Regions from separate parts of the Methylobacterium sp. Leaf100 genome, predicted to be linked through region 2. Evidence: riboswitches for the same ligand, from Rfam matches in the RefSeq annotation. Region 2 holds a riboswitch; the other holds the start of a gene.
The links. A riboswitch is a leader RNA that binds a small molecule or an ion and turns the genes downstream of it on or off. The one in region 2 is predicted to bind cobalamin.
Positions count from the first base shown of each region.

Region 1: it holds a riboswitch for cobalamin, as region 2 does, so the genes downstream of both, ASF25_RS10230 (CbtB-domain containing protein) here and ASF25_RS08000 (TonB-dependent siderophore receptor) in region 2, are expected to answer to the same signal.

Region 1 covers NZ_LMMW01000012.1:476,827-483,532, forward strand. The annotation lists gene ASF25_RS10215 (cobyric acid synthase) at 1-1,291, opposite strand, end outside; gene cobO (cob(I)yrinic acid a,c-diamide adenosyltransferase) at 1,305-1,907, opposite strand; gene cobU (bifunctional adenosylcobinamide kinase/adenosylcobinamide-phosphate guanylyltransferase) at 1,904-2,437, opposite strand; cobalamin riboswitch at 2,547-2,744, shown strand; gene ASF25_RS10230 (CbtB-domain containing protein) at 2,797-2,973, shown strand; gene ASF25_RS10235 (CbtA family protein) at 3,002-3,763, shown strand; gene ASF25_RS10240 (DUF1636 domain-containing protein) at 3,756-4,148, shown strand; gene cobW (cobalamin biosynthesis protein CobW) at 4,145-5,179, shown strand; gene ASF25_RS10250 (DUF4349 domain-containing protein) at 5,185-6,063, shown strand; gene cobN (cobaltochelatase subunit CobN) at 6,080-6,706, shown strand, end outside.
Region 2 covers NZ_LMMW01000011.1:36,659-43,364, forward strand. The annotation lists gene otsB (trehalose-phosphatase) at 1-430, opposite strand, end outside; gene ASF25_RS07980 (DUF427 domain-containing protein) at 568-1,062, shown strand; gene ASF25_RS07985 (serine hydrolase domain-containing protein) at 1,133-2,359, shown strand; gene ASF25_RS07990 (DUF2147 domain-containing protein) at 2,451-3,050, opposite strand; gene ASF25_RS07995 (hypothetical protein) at 3,325-3,534, opposite strand; cobalamin riboswitch at 3,724-3,940, shown strand; gene ASF25_RS08000 (TonB-dependent siderophore receptor) at 4,256-6,427, shown strand; gene ASF25_RS08005 (peptidase) at 6,455-6,706, shown strand, end outside.

The sequences.
Region 1 (6,706 bases), on a different contig from region 2:
CATGCACGTAGGTGCCGGCGACCCGGCCGTCGGCCGAAATCGCCCCGTCCAGGCGCCCATCGGTGAAACGAACGAGCGGGCGCGCCGCGTCGGGCCCGGTGGTATCACCCAGGTGCATCTCGTAGCCCGAGAACGGTACGCCGTCGGGCAACGAGGTGCCGGTGACGGCCTCGAGGCGCTTGACCGGGGTCATCACCGTCTCGACGTCGAGGAGCCCAAGACCCGGCACCGTCCGGGGGGCGCCCTCGATCCCGTGCGGGTCGGCGAGGCGGCGCCCAAGCATCTGGTAGCCGCCGCAGAGGCCGAGCACCCGGCCGCCGCGCCGGACATGGGCGGCGAGATCGATATCCCAGCCCTCGGACCGAAAGACATCGAGGTCCGCGATGGTGGTCTTCGAGCCCGGCAGGAGCACGAGGTCGGCCACGGGGATCGGCTCCCCCGGACGAACCAGAACCACGGAGACGTTCGGCTCGCCCCGCAGAGGATCGAGATCGTCGAAATTGGCGATGCGCGGCAGGACGGGGACGGCCACCACCGTGCGACCCGCCGCGCCTGCTTCGGAGCCGACCAGTCCCAGAACGTCCTCCGCGGGCAGGCGGACGGCGGACGGAAAATGCGGGATCAGCCCGAGGCTGGGCCAACCCGTGTGGCGGGCGATGAGGTCCATGCCGTCGGCGAACAGGCTCGGATCGCCGCGGAAGCGGTTGACGAGGAAGCCCCGGATCATCGCCGCGTCGGCCGGGTCGATCACCACCTTCGTGCCGACGAGGCTGGCGATGACGCCGCCGCGGTCGATGTCGCCGAGCAGGATCACCGGCGTGTTCGACGCGCGGGCAAAGCCCATATTGGCGATGTCGCCGGCGCGCAGATTCACCTCCGACGCCGAGCCGGCGCCCTCGACCACGACGAGGTCGGCCTCGGCTTTCAGATGGGTGAAACTTTCGAGCACGGCCCCGAGGAGGCGCGGCTTCCAGCCCTGGTAGTCCCGGGCCGCGGCCTGGCCGACCATCCGGCCCTGCACCACGATCTGGCTGCCGGTCTCGCTCTGGGGCTTGAGGAGGACCGGGTTCATGTGGACCGAGGGCGCCACTCCGGCGGCCCTCGCCTGAAGCGCCTGGGCCCGTCCGATCTCGCCGCCATCGGCCGTGACGGCGGCGTTGTTCGACATGTTCTGCGGCTTGAACGGCCGCACCCGCAGCCCGCGCCGGGCGAAGGCGCGGCACAGACCGGCGACGATGAGGGATTTGCCGACATCCGAACCGGTGCCCTGGATCATGATGGCGCGGGTCATGACGGCCGGCACCTCAAAACTCGATCCCCTCCTGCGCCTTCACGCCCGCCGCGAAGTGGTGCTTCACGGAGCCCATCTCGGTGACGAGGTCGGCGGCCTCGACGAGGGCCGGCTTGGCGTTGCGGCCGGTGACGATGACGTGGAGGTCGGGCCGGCGGGCCCGGAACGCCGCCACCACGTCGTCGATGGGCAGGTAGTCGTAGCGCAGCGCGATGTTGAGTTCGTCCAGCACCACGAGGCGGATGCTCGGATCGGCCATGAGATCCAGGGCTTTCGCCCAGGCGTGCTCGGCCGCCGCGATGTCGCGGGCCTTGTCCTGGGTCTCCCAGGTGAAGCCCTCGCCGAGGGTGTGCCAGTCGATCTGGTTCCCGAAGGCCTTGAGCGCGTGCTTCTCGCCCGTGTCCCAGGCGCCCTTGATGAACTGCACCACGCCGACCCGCCAGCCATGGCCCAGCGCCCTCAGCATCAGGCCCAGGGCCGCCGTAGTCTTGCCCTTGCCGGGACCCGTGTTGACGATGAGGAGGCCCTTCTCGATGGTCTTCTCCGCCACCTCGGCATCCTGCACGGCCTTGCGCTTCTCCATCTTCTCCCGATGGCGGTTGGCGGCGTCGCTCATGCGTGGTCTCCAAGTTGGGGTTTCACGATCATCGGCAGTCCCGCCACCATGAACACGACGCGGTCGGCCTGTGCGGCGAGGCGCTGATGAAGCCGCCCTGCCGCGTCGCGGAAGCGGCGGGCGAGGGCATTGTCGGGCACGATGCCGAGGCCGACCTCGCTGCCGACCAGGACCACCGGCCCCGGCGCGTCGGCGCAAGCGGAGAGCAGCGCCCCGGTCGCGGCCTCGACGTCGGCCTCCGCCAGGATCAGGTTGGTGAGCCAGAGGGTGAGGCAATCCACCAGTACCGGTCCGCGCGCGGCCGCGACCGCCTCGGGCAGGTCGATCGGCGCGTCCTGCGTGATCCAGTCGGCCGACCTTCGGGTGCGGTGGAGGGCGATGCGGTCGCGCATCTCGTCGTCCCAGGCCTGGGCCGTTGCGAGATACAGCCAGGGTGGCGGCTGCGCCTCGATCACCCCCTCGGCATGGACGCTCTTGCCCGAGCGCGCGCCGCCGAGGACGAGGGTCACACGGGAGAATATCTCGGTCATGGGGGGGACGGCTGCCGCATGGGGCTTCTTTAGCCCGAAACGCCCTTGTGTGGTCAAAGGCGATGCAAACGGCACAGCGGCGCGTTGTCAGGGATCGCGCGACCGCGTAGAAGCATCGGGATCGGACGGTGCCCCGGCGACGGGGTGAAAAGGGAACGCGGTGAGGGGCAAGCGCCTTGAAACCGCGGCTGCCCCCGCAACTGTGAGCGGCGACGGGCCTGCCATCGGCCACCGGAGCGATCCGGGAAGGCGGCAGGTTCCGGATGACCCGCGAGCCAGGAGACCTGCCGTCCGGCACCGGGGACCTTCGTCCTCACCTTCGACCACGGCCGCCGGCGGGGCGGCCAGGAGATCAACCGATGTCGACCAACACCCTCGTTCTGACCGGCACCCGCACCAACGAGCGCCTCGGGGCCGTTCTCGTCGCCGCGTTCCTCGGCCTCGGCCTCGTGTTCATGGCGGGCTTCGCCCCGGCGATGGCGCTCCACAACGCGGCGCACGATTTCCGCCACACCCAGAATTTTCCCTGCCACTGAGCGCCTGGCGCCTGAAGGCAGACACCCCATGATCATCCGGCTCGTGTCGGCGGCCCTGGTCGCCGGCTTCCTCGCGGCTATCGTCGCGACGGGCCTGCAGCTCGCCCTGACCTCTCCGCTCATCATCGCGGCCGAGCGTTACGAGACGCAGGCTCAAGCCCCCGTATCGCCCCCCGCGCCGGGATTCGCATCCCTCGTGGTGCGGGTGCATGGCGGACACGATCACGGCGTGAAGGACCCGGGCGTGTCCGGCGGCGAGACCGCGCCCGCCTGGCAGCCCGGACCCGGACTGCCGCGCATGGCGTTCACGGCGCTCGCCACCCTGGTGGGCGGCGTCGGGTATGCCCTGCTGCTCGGCGCAGTGCTGCTGGCCTGCGGGCGCGAACCGACGCCCGAGACCGGCCTGCGCTTCGCCGTGGCGGGCTTCCTCGCCGTCGCCCTGGCGCCGGCCCTCGGCCTGCCGCCGGAACTACCGGGCATGGACGCCGCGCCCCTCGCCGATCGTCAGTTCTGGTGGGTGATGACCGCCGTCGCCACCGCCATGGGGCTCTACCTCATCGCCATCCGCCGCGCGCCGATCTCCATCGCGGGCGGCCTCGTCCTGATCGTGGCACCACACCTCGCCGGAGCACCCGAGACGAGCCACGCGGCTTCCGCCCTGCCGGCGGGCTACGCGGCCCAGTTCGCCGCACGCTCGCTCGGGATCGCCTTCGTGTTCTGGGCGGTCATCGGGCTCGCCTACGGCTGGGCCTGGACCCTGTTCGGTCGCAAGGCGACGGCGCATGCCTGACGTGGTCACCCTCTACGTCTGCACCGCCTGCCGTGCGGCCGGCGACCCGGCGGAACCCCGCGCCGGTGCGCGCCTCCTCGACGCGCTCCGGGAGGCCGTCGGTGAGCACGGCCAGACCGGCCTGCGGATCGAAGGCGTCGAGTGCCTCTCCGTCTGCAAGCGGCCATGCACCGTGGCGGTGGCCTCGGAAGGGCGCTGGACCTACGTCTACGGCGACCTCGACGCCACCGAATCCGCCCGGATCATCCTCGAAGGGGTCGGCCTCTACGGCGAAACGCCCGACGGCGTCGTGCCGTGGAAGGCGCGGCCCCAGGAATTCCGCAAGGGCGTCGTCGCCCGCATCCCGCCGCTCGCGGCGCACCCTAGTACGGACGCCGCCGAATGACCCTGGTCGAGAAGATTCCCTGCACCATCGTCACCGGCTTCCTCGGGGCCGGCAAGACGACCCTCGTGCGCCACCTCGTCGAGAACGCGAACGGCCGGCGGCTCGCGATCATCGTCAACGAGTTCGGCGATATCGGCTTCGACGGCTCGTTTCTCGCCGCCTGCGGCATCGAAGGCTGCCAAGACGAGGACATCGTGGAGCTCGCCAACGGCTGCATCTGCTGCACCGTGGCCGACGACTTCGTGCCGGCCCTGAACAAGCTCCTCGACCGAGCCGACCCACCCGAGCACATCCTTATCGAGACCTCCGGCCTCGCCCTGCCCAAGCCCCTGGTCCAGGCGTTCCAGTGGCCTGCGATCCGCTCGCGGGTCACCGTGGACGGCGTCATCGCGGTCATCGACGGTCCGGCCGTGGCGGCGGGCTTCTTCGCCGACGATCCGGCGGCCTCCGCCGCCCAGCGTGCCGAGGACACGAACGTCGATCACGACAATCCCCTGGAGGAGGTGTTCGAGGACCAGATCCTCTGCGCCGACCTCGTGGTGATGAACAAGGCCGACCTCCTCGACGCGGCCGGCCGCGCCAAGGTCCGCGCCGAGGTTCAGGCCCATCTGCCGCGCGCGGTGAAGATGGTGGAGGCCGAGCACGGCCGCCTCGACCCGCGCGTCATCCTCGGCCTCGGCGCCGCGGCCGAGGACGACCTCGACGCCAGACCCTCGCACCACGGCGAGGGCGAGGACCACGATCACGACGATTTCGACTCCGTGGCCCTGCCCGTCCCGGCCGCGGCCACGGCCGAGGACCTGGCGATCCGCGTCGGTCGCGCGGCAGAGACCGCCGGCGTGCTGCGCATCAAGGGGTTCGCCGAAGTCACGGGCAAGCCCATGCGCCTCGTCGTACAGGGTGTCGGCACCCGCATCGCCCATCACTACGACCGGCCCTGGAAGAGCACGGAAGCCCGCGACGGCCGCCTAGTCGTCATCGGCCTCAAGGGATTCGATCAGGCGGCGGTCGCCGCCGCCCTGGCCGGATGAGCGCCATGGCGGGACGGAACGGCCGCGCGGCGGCGGCCCTGGGCCTTGCCGTACTCCTCGGACTGGGGGGCTGCTCCGACACGCGCCCGCCGGCGCCCGACACCGCCAATCCCCTCGCGCTGGCCCAGCCCACCCGCAACACCGCAGCCAAGCTCGCCTATACGCACGACCTCACCATCGGCCTGCCGCCCGATCGGGTGGCGGCGCATTTCGCGGCGGCGCGTGACCGCTGCCAGGCCGATGCGGGCCTCGGCTGCATCCTCGTCACGTCGTCCATCGACGACGGTCCGCGTCCGCAGGGGCGACCGCAGGCGCAGATCCAGGTCCGGTTGCCGCACGATTCCGTCGCCCCCTACGTGGCGTTCCTCACGGCCCCCCTGCCGGGCGAGGCGGCGGGCGACGTGGTCCTGCGGCGTCAGGCGACACGGGCCGACGACCTGACCACACCCATCGCGGACGGAGGACGCCGGCTCGCCCAGCTCGCCGCCTATCGCGCGCGCCTCGACGAACTGTCCGCGAAGGCGGACACGCGCGTGGAGGACCTCATCCGCATCGCCCAGGAACTCTCGAAGGTCCAATCCGAGATCGAGGAGGGGGAGGCGAAGCAGCGCGGCCTGCAACGGCGCGTCGATACCGAAATCGTCTCGGTTTCGCTTCGCTCGGACAGCGCGCGAGCGGGTGCCTTCGCCCCCGTCGAGGAAGCCTGGAGCCAGGCCGGCCAGACCTTCGGCGCCAGTGCGGGCGCCGCCCTGCGCTTCGCCGTCGCCAGCCTGCCCTGGCTTCCCGTGGCGGCGATCGGACTGTTCCTCGTCCGCGCCCTCTGGCGGCTGCGCCGGCGCAAACGCGCCCGGATCGGCCGGCCCCTCACGGAGGCGCGGCTGTGAGGTCGCGCATCCCGCCATGCATCTGATCCGCGTCGATACGGTTTCCCTCGACGAGGGCGAAGCCGCCATCGATCTCGGTCAGGCGCCGGGCGACATCGTGTTCCTGTCGTTCACGGATTCCGACCTGTTCGGCGTCGCGGGCGCGTTCGCAGCGGCATTTCCGCAAGCCGGCGAGGGTCCGGCCCCGACCCTGCGTCTGGCGAAACTCGCGAAGCTCCGTCACCCCATGTCGGTGGACCTCTACGTCGACGGGGTTATCGCGCGGTCGAAATGCGTCGTGATCCGATGCCTCGGCGGGCTCGATTACTGGCGTTACGGCATCGAGCGTGCCGCTGCCGCCGCACGGGCGAACGGCGTTCGCCTCATCGTCCTGCCGGGCGACGACCGGCCCGACGATCGCCTGGATGCCTTCTCGACGGCGCCCGATCTCGCACCCGTCCTCGACGCCTATTTCCGGGCGGGCGGCGCCGACAACCTGCGCCGGATGCTCGGGCGGATCGCGGCCGAGATCGGCTTTCCCGGCACCGTGGAGGAGCCGCAGGCCCTGCCGCGCGGCTTCGTCTGCTGCCCCGGCTGCGGCCCCATCGACCGCGATCGGGCTCTGGCCGCCGGCCGGCCCTTGCAGGCGGGCACGGTGCCCCTG
Region 2 (6,706 bases):
CGGTGATCTTGACCGCCGCTTCCGCGAGCGCCGCGTCGGCCGGACTGGCGAGGCGCCAATGCACCGCCACCGACGCGCCCTTGTCTTCGATCAGAACGGCATCGAGCCCGGCGACGGCCGCGGTCAGGCCGGCGATGCGGGCACGCAGTTCCGGATGGTTCTCGGCGCCTCCCCCGCTCACGACGCCGTCGACCCGCCGCTCGACCCCATGCAGGCCGGCGATATCGAACCGGGCCGGCGCCAGGAAATCGTCGATCACCCCGATGGGCCGACCGGTGACGACGGCGAGCGCGCCGCCGAGGCGGGTGCGCAGCCGCTCCAGGGTGCCCGGCAGGGCCGGATCGACCCGGACCAGATCGGGCCGGGGGGCGATTTCCACGAGGGTCCCGTCGAAGTCGAGGTAGAGGGCGAAGTCGGTCGGCTCGGTCACGCTCTCGGTCACGCTTCGCGTCCCTCCATCCAAGACCGGCCTGCGCTAGCATGACGCGCGCCAGTGGAAAACGGGGCGCGGCCCACGCCGTGCCCTAACTCACGCATCCGTATCCCGACGCCAGGAGCCCGCTGCGCATGTGGCCGACACCGATTCACCCCGGTCCCGACGAGGAGAGCGTCTGGGATTACCCGCGGCCGCCCCGCCTGGAGCGCGTCGCCCGGCGCCTGCGGGTGGTGTTCTCGGGCGAGACCATCGCCAGCACGGTGGCGGGCTGGCGCGTCCTCGAGACCAGCCATCCGCCGACCTACTACATCCCGCCCGCCGACGTGGCCCCAGGCGTGCTCGGCCCGCCGCGCCGGGCCGGCCTCTGCGAGTGGAAGGGCCGCGCCGTGCTCCACGACGTCTCGGCCGGCGGGCGCCGCGCCGAGGGGGCGGCCTGGGCCTATCCCGATCCCACGCCGGATTTTCGCGCCATCGCCGGATACCTCGCCTTCTATGCCGGACCGATGGACGGCTGCTTCGTCGGCGACGTCCGCGCCACGCCGCAGCCCGGCGGGTTCTACGGCGGTTGGATCACGCCGGGCCTCGTCGGCCCGTTCAAGGGTGGTCCCGGCTCCATGGGTTGGTAGGACCATGGCGCCGGGGTTGCGTCCCCGTCAGGCCCGGCTACATGCCGTCACGGTGTGATGGAGCGATGGCATGCACGGTGAGATCGACGTCGAGGCGCGGGCGGTGGGGCTGTGCCCGGATCGCCTGGGGCGAATCGACGGCTGGATGGAGCGGCTGGTGGCCGACGGGAAGCTCGCCGGCCTCTCGGTGATGGTGGCGCGGGCGGGCAAGACCGCGTATTTCCGCACCCACGGTCTCGCCGACATCGCCCGGGAGAAGCCGTTCGCCCCCGACACCATCGCGCGCATCTATTCGATGACGAAGCCGCTCACCTCGGTGGCGGTGATGATGCTCTACGAAGAGGGGCGCTTCCAGCTCGACGATCCCATCACCCGTTTCCTGCCGGACTTCTCCGACATGCGGGTGCTCACCGGCGGCAACCGGGTGAAGTTCGACAGCGAGCCGGCGCAGCGCGCCATCACCATCCGCGACCTCCTCACCCATACCTCCGGCCTGACCTACGGCTTCATGGAGGCCACCCTCGTCGATGGCCTCTACCGCCAGAACGGCGTCGATTTCGGCGAGGCGCAGACCGACAGCCTCGCCACCGTGGTGGAGCGCCTTGCCCGCCAGCCCCTGCTGGCCCAGCCCGGGGCCGAGTGGAACTACAGCGTCGCCACGGACGTCCTCGGTTACCTCGTCGCGGTCGTGTCCGGCCAGGACTTCGCGGAGTTCATGCGGGAGCGCGTCCTGGCGCCGCTCGGCATGCTCGACACGGATTTCTTCGTTCCACCCGACAAGGTCGAGCGGTTCGCGGCGAATTACAGTCTGTTTCGCGAGCGCAGCCTGAAGCTCTACGACGATTGCGTCGGGAGCCGGTTCGCGCGTCCGCCGGTGGTGGCCTCCGGCGGCGGCGGCCTCGTCTCCACGGCGGGGGACTACATGCGCTTCTGCCGCTTCCTCCTGGCGCGCGGAGAACTCGACGGCGTGCGGCTGCTGGGGCGCAAGACCGTCGATCTCATGCTCACGAACCACCTCGACGGCGATCTGGCCGCCATGGGCCAGCCGCGCTTCTCCGAGACGGCCTATACGGGCATCGGTTTCGGGCTCGGCTTCTCGGTGATGCTCGATCCGGCCCGTGCGCAGATCGTCGGGACGCCCGGCGAGGCCGCCTGGGGCGGGCTCGCCAGCACCGCATTCTGGGTCGACCCGGCCGAGGATCTCGCGGTGGTGCTCCTCGCCCAGCTCATCCCGTCCTCGGCCCTGCCGATCCGCCGGGAGTTGCGGGTGCTGACCTACGCCGCCCTGGTGGACTGATCCAAAGCTACAAAAAGCCGGCTCCGCTGGGCGAAGCCGGCTCGAAATTTTCCCGATGAGTCCTGCGGCTCGATGCGGGCGACGCGCGATCCTACTCCGCCGCGGGGGCGGCGGGTGCGGTTCCGGGAGCGGCCGGCTTCGCGCCCGGCTTCGGGGCCGCGGGCTTGGGCGCCCATTCGGCGTCGGAACGCGGGCCGCCGGGCTGGTTCGTCGCCGCGGTGAGCTGGCCCGGAACCACGTCGTTGACCTTGCTCCAGGTCTGCGATCCGCACAGGAACCCGAGCATGCAGCCCCGCACGGACAATTCGGTGGGCTGATCGGCCCACATGGTCACGTCGTAGAACTTGCCCTCGTCGGCGTTGTAGATCTTCCCGGCGTAACGAGCGTCGGCATCCGGCTTCAGACCCATGATGAGCTGGTGCCCCAGCGACGGGCGTGCCTGCTTCTTGGTGTCGGGATTCTTGAAGTCGACGCGGGGCTGGCCCTTGTCGTTCAACGGCACCTTCAGCCAGACGACGTAGCCGCACAGGTTGGTGTTCTGCGAACCGCATTTCTCGACGCGGATTCGCGCGCGGCCATCCTCGGTGAGGTAGGTCCCGGTCGCGTCGTTGGGCGTGGCGGCCAGGGCGGACCCGGGCAGCGCGGCCAGGGTCAGGCCGGCCAGAGCGGCGAGGGTCGATCGGTCGATCATCTGTTGGACATCCTCAAACTTCGAAAATCTGCCGGGCGGCGCCATCAGCCGTGTCGTGTCGGCCCGCCGGAGCCGCGCCGGACGACCGTCACCGGGCCACACGCGGTCGTCGCCCCGTGCGGTGATGCCCCGCCTTCGGACGCGAAGGTGACCGGATCATGACCACCACGCCCTGCCATTGCCGGAATCCGGCTCCCAGGTCGTCGGTCCGGGCCCGAACGCAAAAAGCCGGCGCTTTCGCGCCAGCTCTTGGGGCTTCGTGATGGGGGCGCGCTTATTCGGCAGCGGTCATCTCGGCCGTGAAGTGACCGCACCAATCCTTGGACGCCACCACCGGCCAAAGGCCCGGGGACTTCGGCTCCGGCTGGCTCACGGGCGGATTGAAGCGGCACAGGCCCGCATCGCCGGCTGCCGCGCCGCCGTTGAGCTTGTGATCGTCGAAGAAGCGGCAGCTCTCGCAGGCGATGCTGTGGTTGCTGGTCATTGTGTCTCTCTCGGTCGGATGGGCAGTCGCTCCGCCCGCGCCGTTCTTAATTAGAATAACTCCAATCAGGCGTCAACGTGGTTTTCGGCGCTTGGTCGTCGTCGGTCCGTTGGTGTGCCTGGAATTCCGCTTTGCCGCTGGATCGACCGTCACGATCCGCGCTTCGGCTTGACGGGGTGCTCGGCGAAGCCCTAGCGTGACCGTGACGGTTCCTCTCCGGAGGATCAAAAGGGAACGCGGTGAGGGCTTCGGCTCGATGCCGCGGCTGCCCCCGCAACTGTAAGCGGCGAGCCCATCATCAACACGTCACTGGGTCTTCCGGATCTGCCAAGATCCCGGCCTGGGAAGACGATGAGAGGGCGGTGACCCGCGAGCCAGGAGACCTGCCGTCAGTCGTGGTCACACGCGAAACGCATCGGGCGGGGTGTCCTGATGGGTGTCGGGGCGTTCGCATGCCGCGAACGGATCGGCCTCGTTCGCGGTGACGTGCCACACCGCGCCCCGTGCGCGCCCGCCGTTTCCGCATGCGCCCGCCCGAACCACTGCCTTCATTGCCTATCGATCGTGATCGCGTACCGCACCCGTGCGGCCGTCGAGCTCATGCGTCGTCGCACGAAAAGGCTTGGCCAGGACTGAACGATTGTAACATTATAACATTCGTTTTAGGCGTGGTGGAAGCGTCGTCGCGTACGTCGCGCGCCCTCGGACAATTCGCATCGCCATGCTGTTTCCACGTTCCTGCCTCGCGCATCATCCCGGTCCCGGGATCGTCGGAGGATGTCTTCTCCTTGTCCTCGCTCCCATCGCGGCCTCGGCGCAGGAGCCGGCCGTCACCCTCGACACCCTGTCGGTGGCCGGTTCCGGCGTCGCGCCCGCCGGGCTCAACCTGCGCACGGTGGATCGCGGCGCCAGCCGCCTCGGTCTGACGCCCCTGGAGACGCCGGCCAGCGTCGACGTGATCGCGGGCGAGACCGCGCGCCGGCGTGGCCAGAACACCGTCGCGGAGGCCGTGACAGAGAACGCCACCGGCATCACCACCGTGGCGGCCCCCGGCAACGGCAATGGGGCCTTCACGGCGCGCGGATTCGCCGGCCCGAACTCGATCCAGCAGCTCTACGACGGCACGCGCCTCTACGTGGGCGCCGGCACCGTCACCTTCCCGTTCGACACCTGGAACGTCGAGCGCATCGAGGTCCTGCGCGGCCCGGCCTCGGTACTCTACGGCGACGGGGCCATCGGCGGCGTCGTCAACGTGGTGACGAAGAAGCCGGTGTTCACGCCTATCAACGAGGCCCGCGCGGCCCTGGGCTCGGACGGTCTCGCCCGCCTCGCCCTCGATTCCGGCGGCCCCATCGGTGAGGCCCTGGCCTACCGCTTCAACATCAGCGGCAACCGGTCCGGCGGCTGGATGCAGCCCGACGGAGATTTTCGTAACCTCGCGGTCTCCGGCGCGCTGACCTTGCAGGCGGCCCCCGACCTCGCCTTCACACTCAGCCACGACCTCGGCTACCAGGAGCCCGCCCGCTACTGGGGTACGCCGCTGGTCAACGGGCGGATCCTCGATTCCATCCGGTTCAACAACTACAACGTCCGCGACGCCAAGATTTTTTGGACGGACAACTGGACCCAGCTCAGGACCGAGTGGAGCCCGAGCGCCGACATCACCGTGCGCAACACCGCCTACCGGCTCCAGAGCCGGCGCCAGTGGCTCGACGTCGAGCAATACGCCTTCAACCGAGGCACCGGCCGCATCGACCGCTCGGACTACCTTGAGATCTACCACCACCAGGAACAGGTCGGGAACCGCCTCGACGCGACGGTCCGGGGCACCCTGTTCGGGTTCCGCAACGAATTTCTGGCCGGGTTCGACGTCAATCACATCGCCTTCCGGCACACTAACAACTTCCAGTCCGAGGGCGGCGGTCTCACCACGAGCGTCGATCCGTTCGCCTACGATCCCGGCCTGTTCCCGGCCAACGGCCGCGCCTCGCCCGCCTATGCCACGTCGACCAACCAGGCCTCGGTCTTCGCCGAGAACCGCCTGATCCTGTCGGATCAGCTCTCGCTGCTGACGGGCGTGCGCTTCGACGCCCCGACCCTGAACCGCCGGAACCTCGTCTCCGGCGCCACCTTCCAGCGCGACTTCCAGGCCCTGAGCTACCGCTTCGGTGCCGTCTACGCCCCGACGCCAGACCTCTCCCTCTACGCCCAATACGCCACCGCCACCGATCCGGTGGGGAGCCTCATCACCCTGTCGCAGAGTCTGGCGAACTTCCGCCTCTCCACCGGCCAGCAGGTCGAGGTCGGCGCCAAGGGCATCGCCTTCGGGGGGCTGGCCGAGTGGACGCTCGCCGGCTACCGCATCGTCAAGGACAACCTCGTCTCCACCGTGCCGGGCCAGCCCACCGTCTCGACCCAGGTCGGCCGGCAATCCTCGCAGGGCGTCGAGGCGGCCGTGTCCCTCCACCTTTTCGACGCCTGGCGTGTGGATGCCAACGTCGCCCTCCTCCATGCCCAGTACGACGACTTCAACCAGAGCGTCGCCGGCGCAGTGGTGTCCTATGCCGGGCGCCAACCCATCGACGTGCCGGAGCGCGTCGCCAACCTCTGGGTGAACTGGGCCTTCGCCCCGGCCTGGGAGGCGCGCATCGGCGTGCAGTATGTCGGTGAGACCTTCAGCGATTTCGGCAACATGGCCCGGCGCCCGGACTACGCCCTGCTCAATGCCGGGCTCGACTATCAGGTCGGGCCGGCCTCGCGCCTCTCCTTGCGCGCCTACAACCTCGCCGACACGGTCTACGCCATCAGCGGCAACGCCGTGAACGGGGTCGGCACCAACTGGCTCCTCGGCCGGCCGCGCTCGTTCGAGGTCGCCTACAGCGTCAGCTTCTGACGCGCCGTGCGCCGCCTCCTGAAACCAATGAAGCGGTGGCTGATCCTCGGCCACCGCTGGCTCGGCATCGCCACGGGGATGTTCCTCGCCACCTGGGTCCTATCGGGCTTGGTGATGATGTACGTCCCCTTCCCCAACCTGACGGAGGCGGCGCGGCTCGCCGGCCTGTCCCCCATCGCCTGGGATCGGGTGCGGCTCGGCCCCGACGCGGCGCTGAAGCCCCTCGGCCTGACGCGCCTGCCCCTCGCCCTGTCGCTCGGCATGCGCGGCGATGCGCCG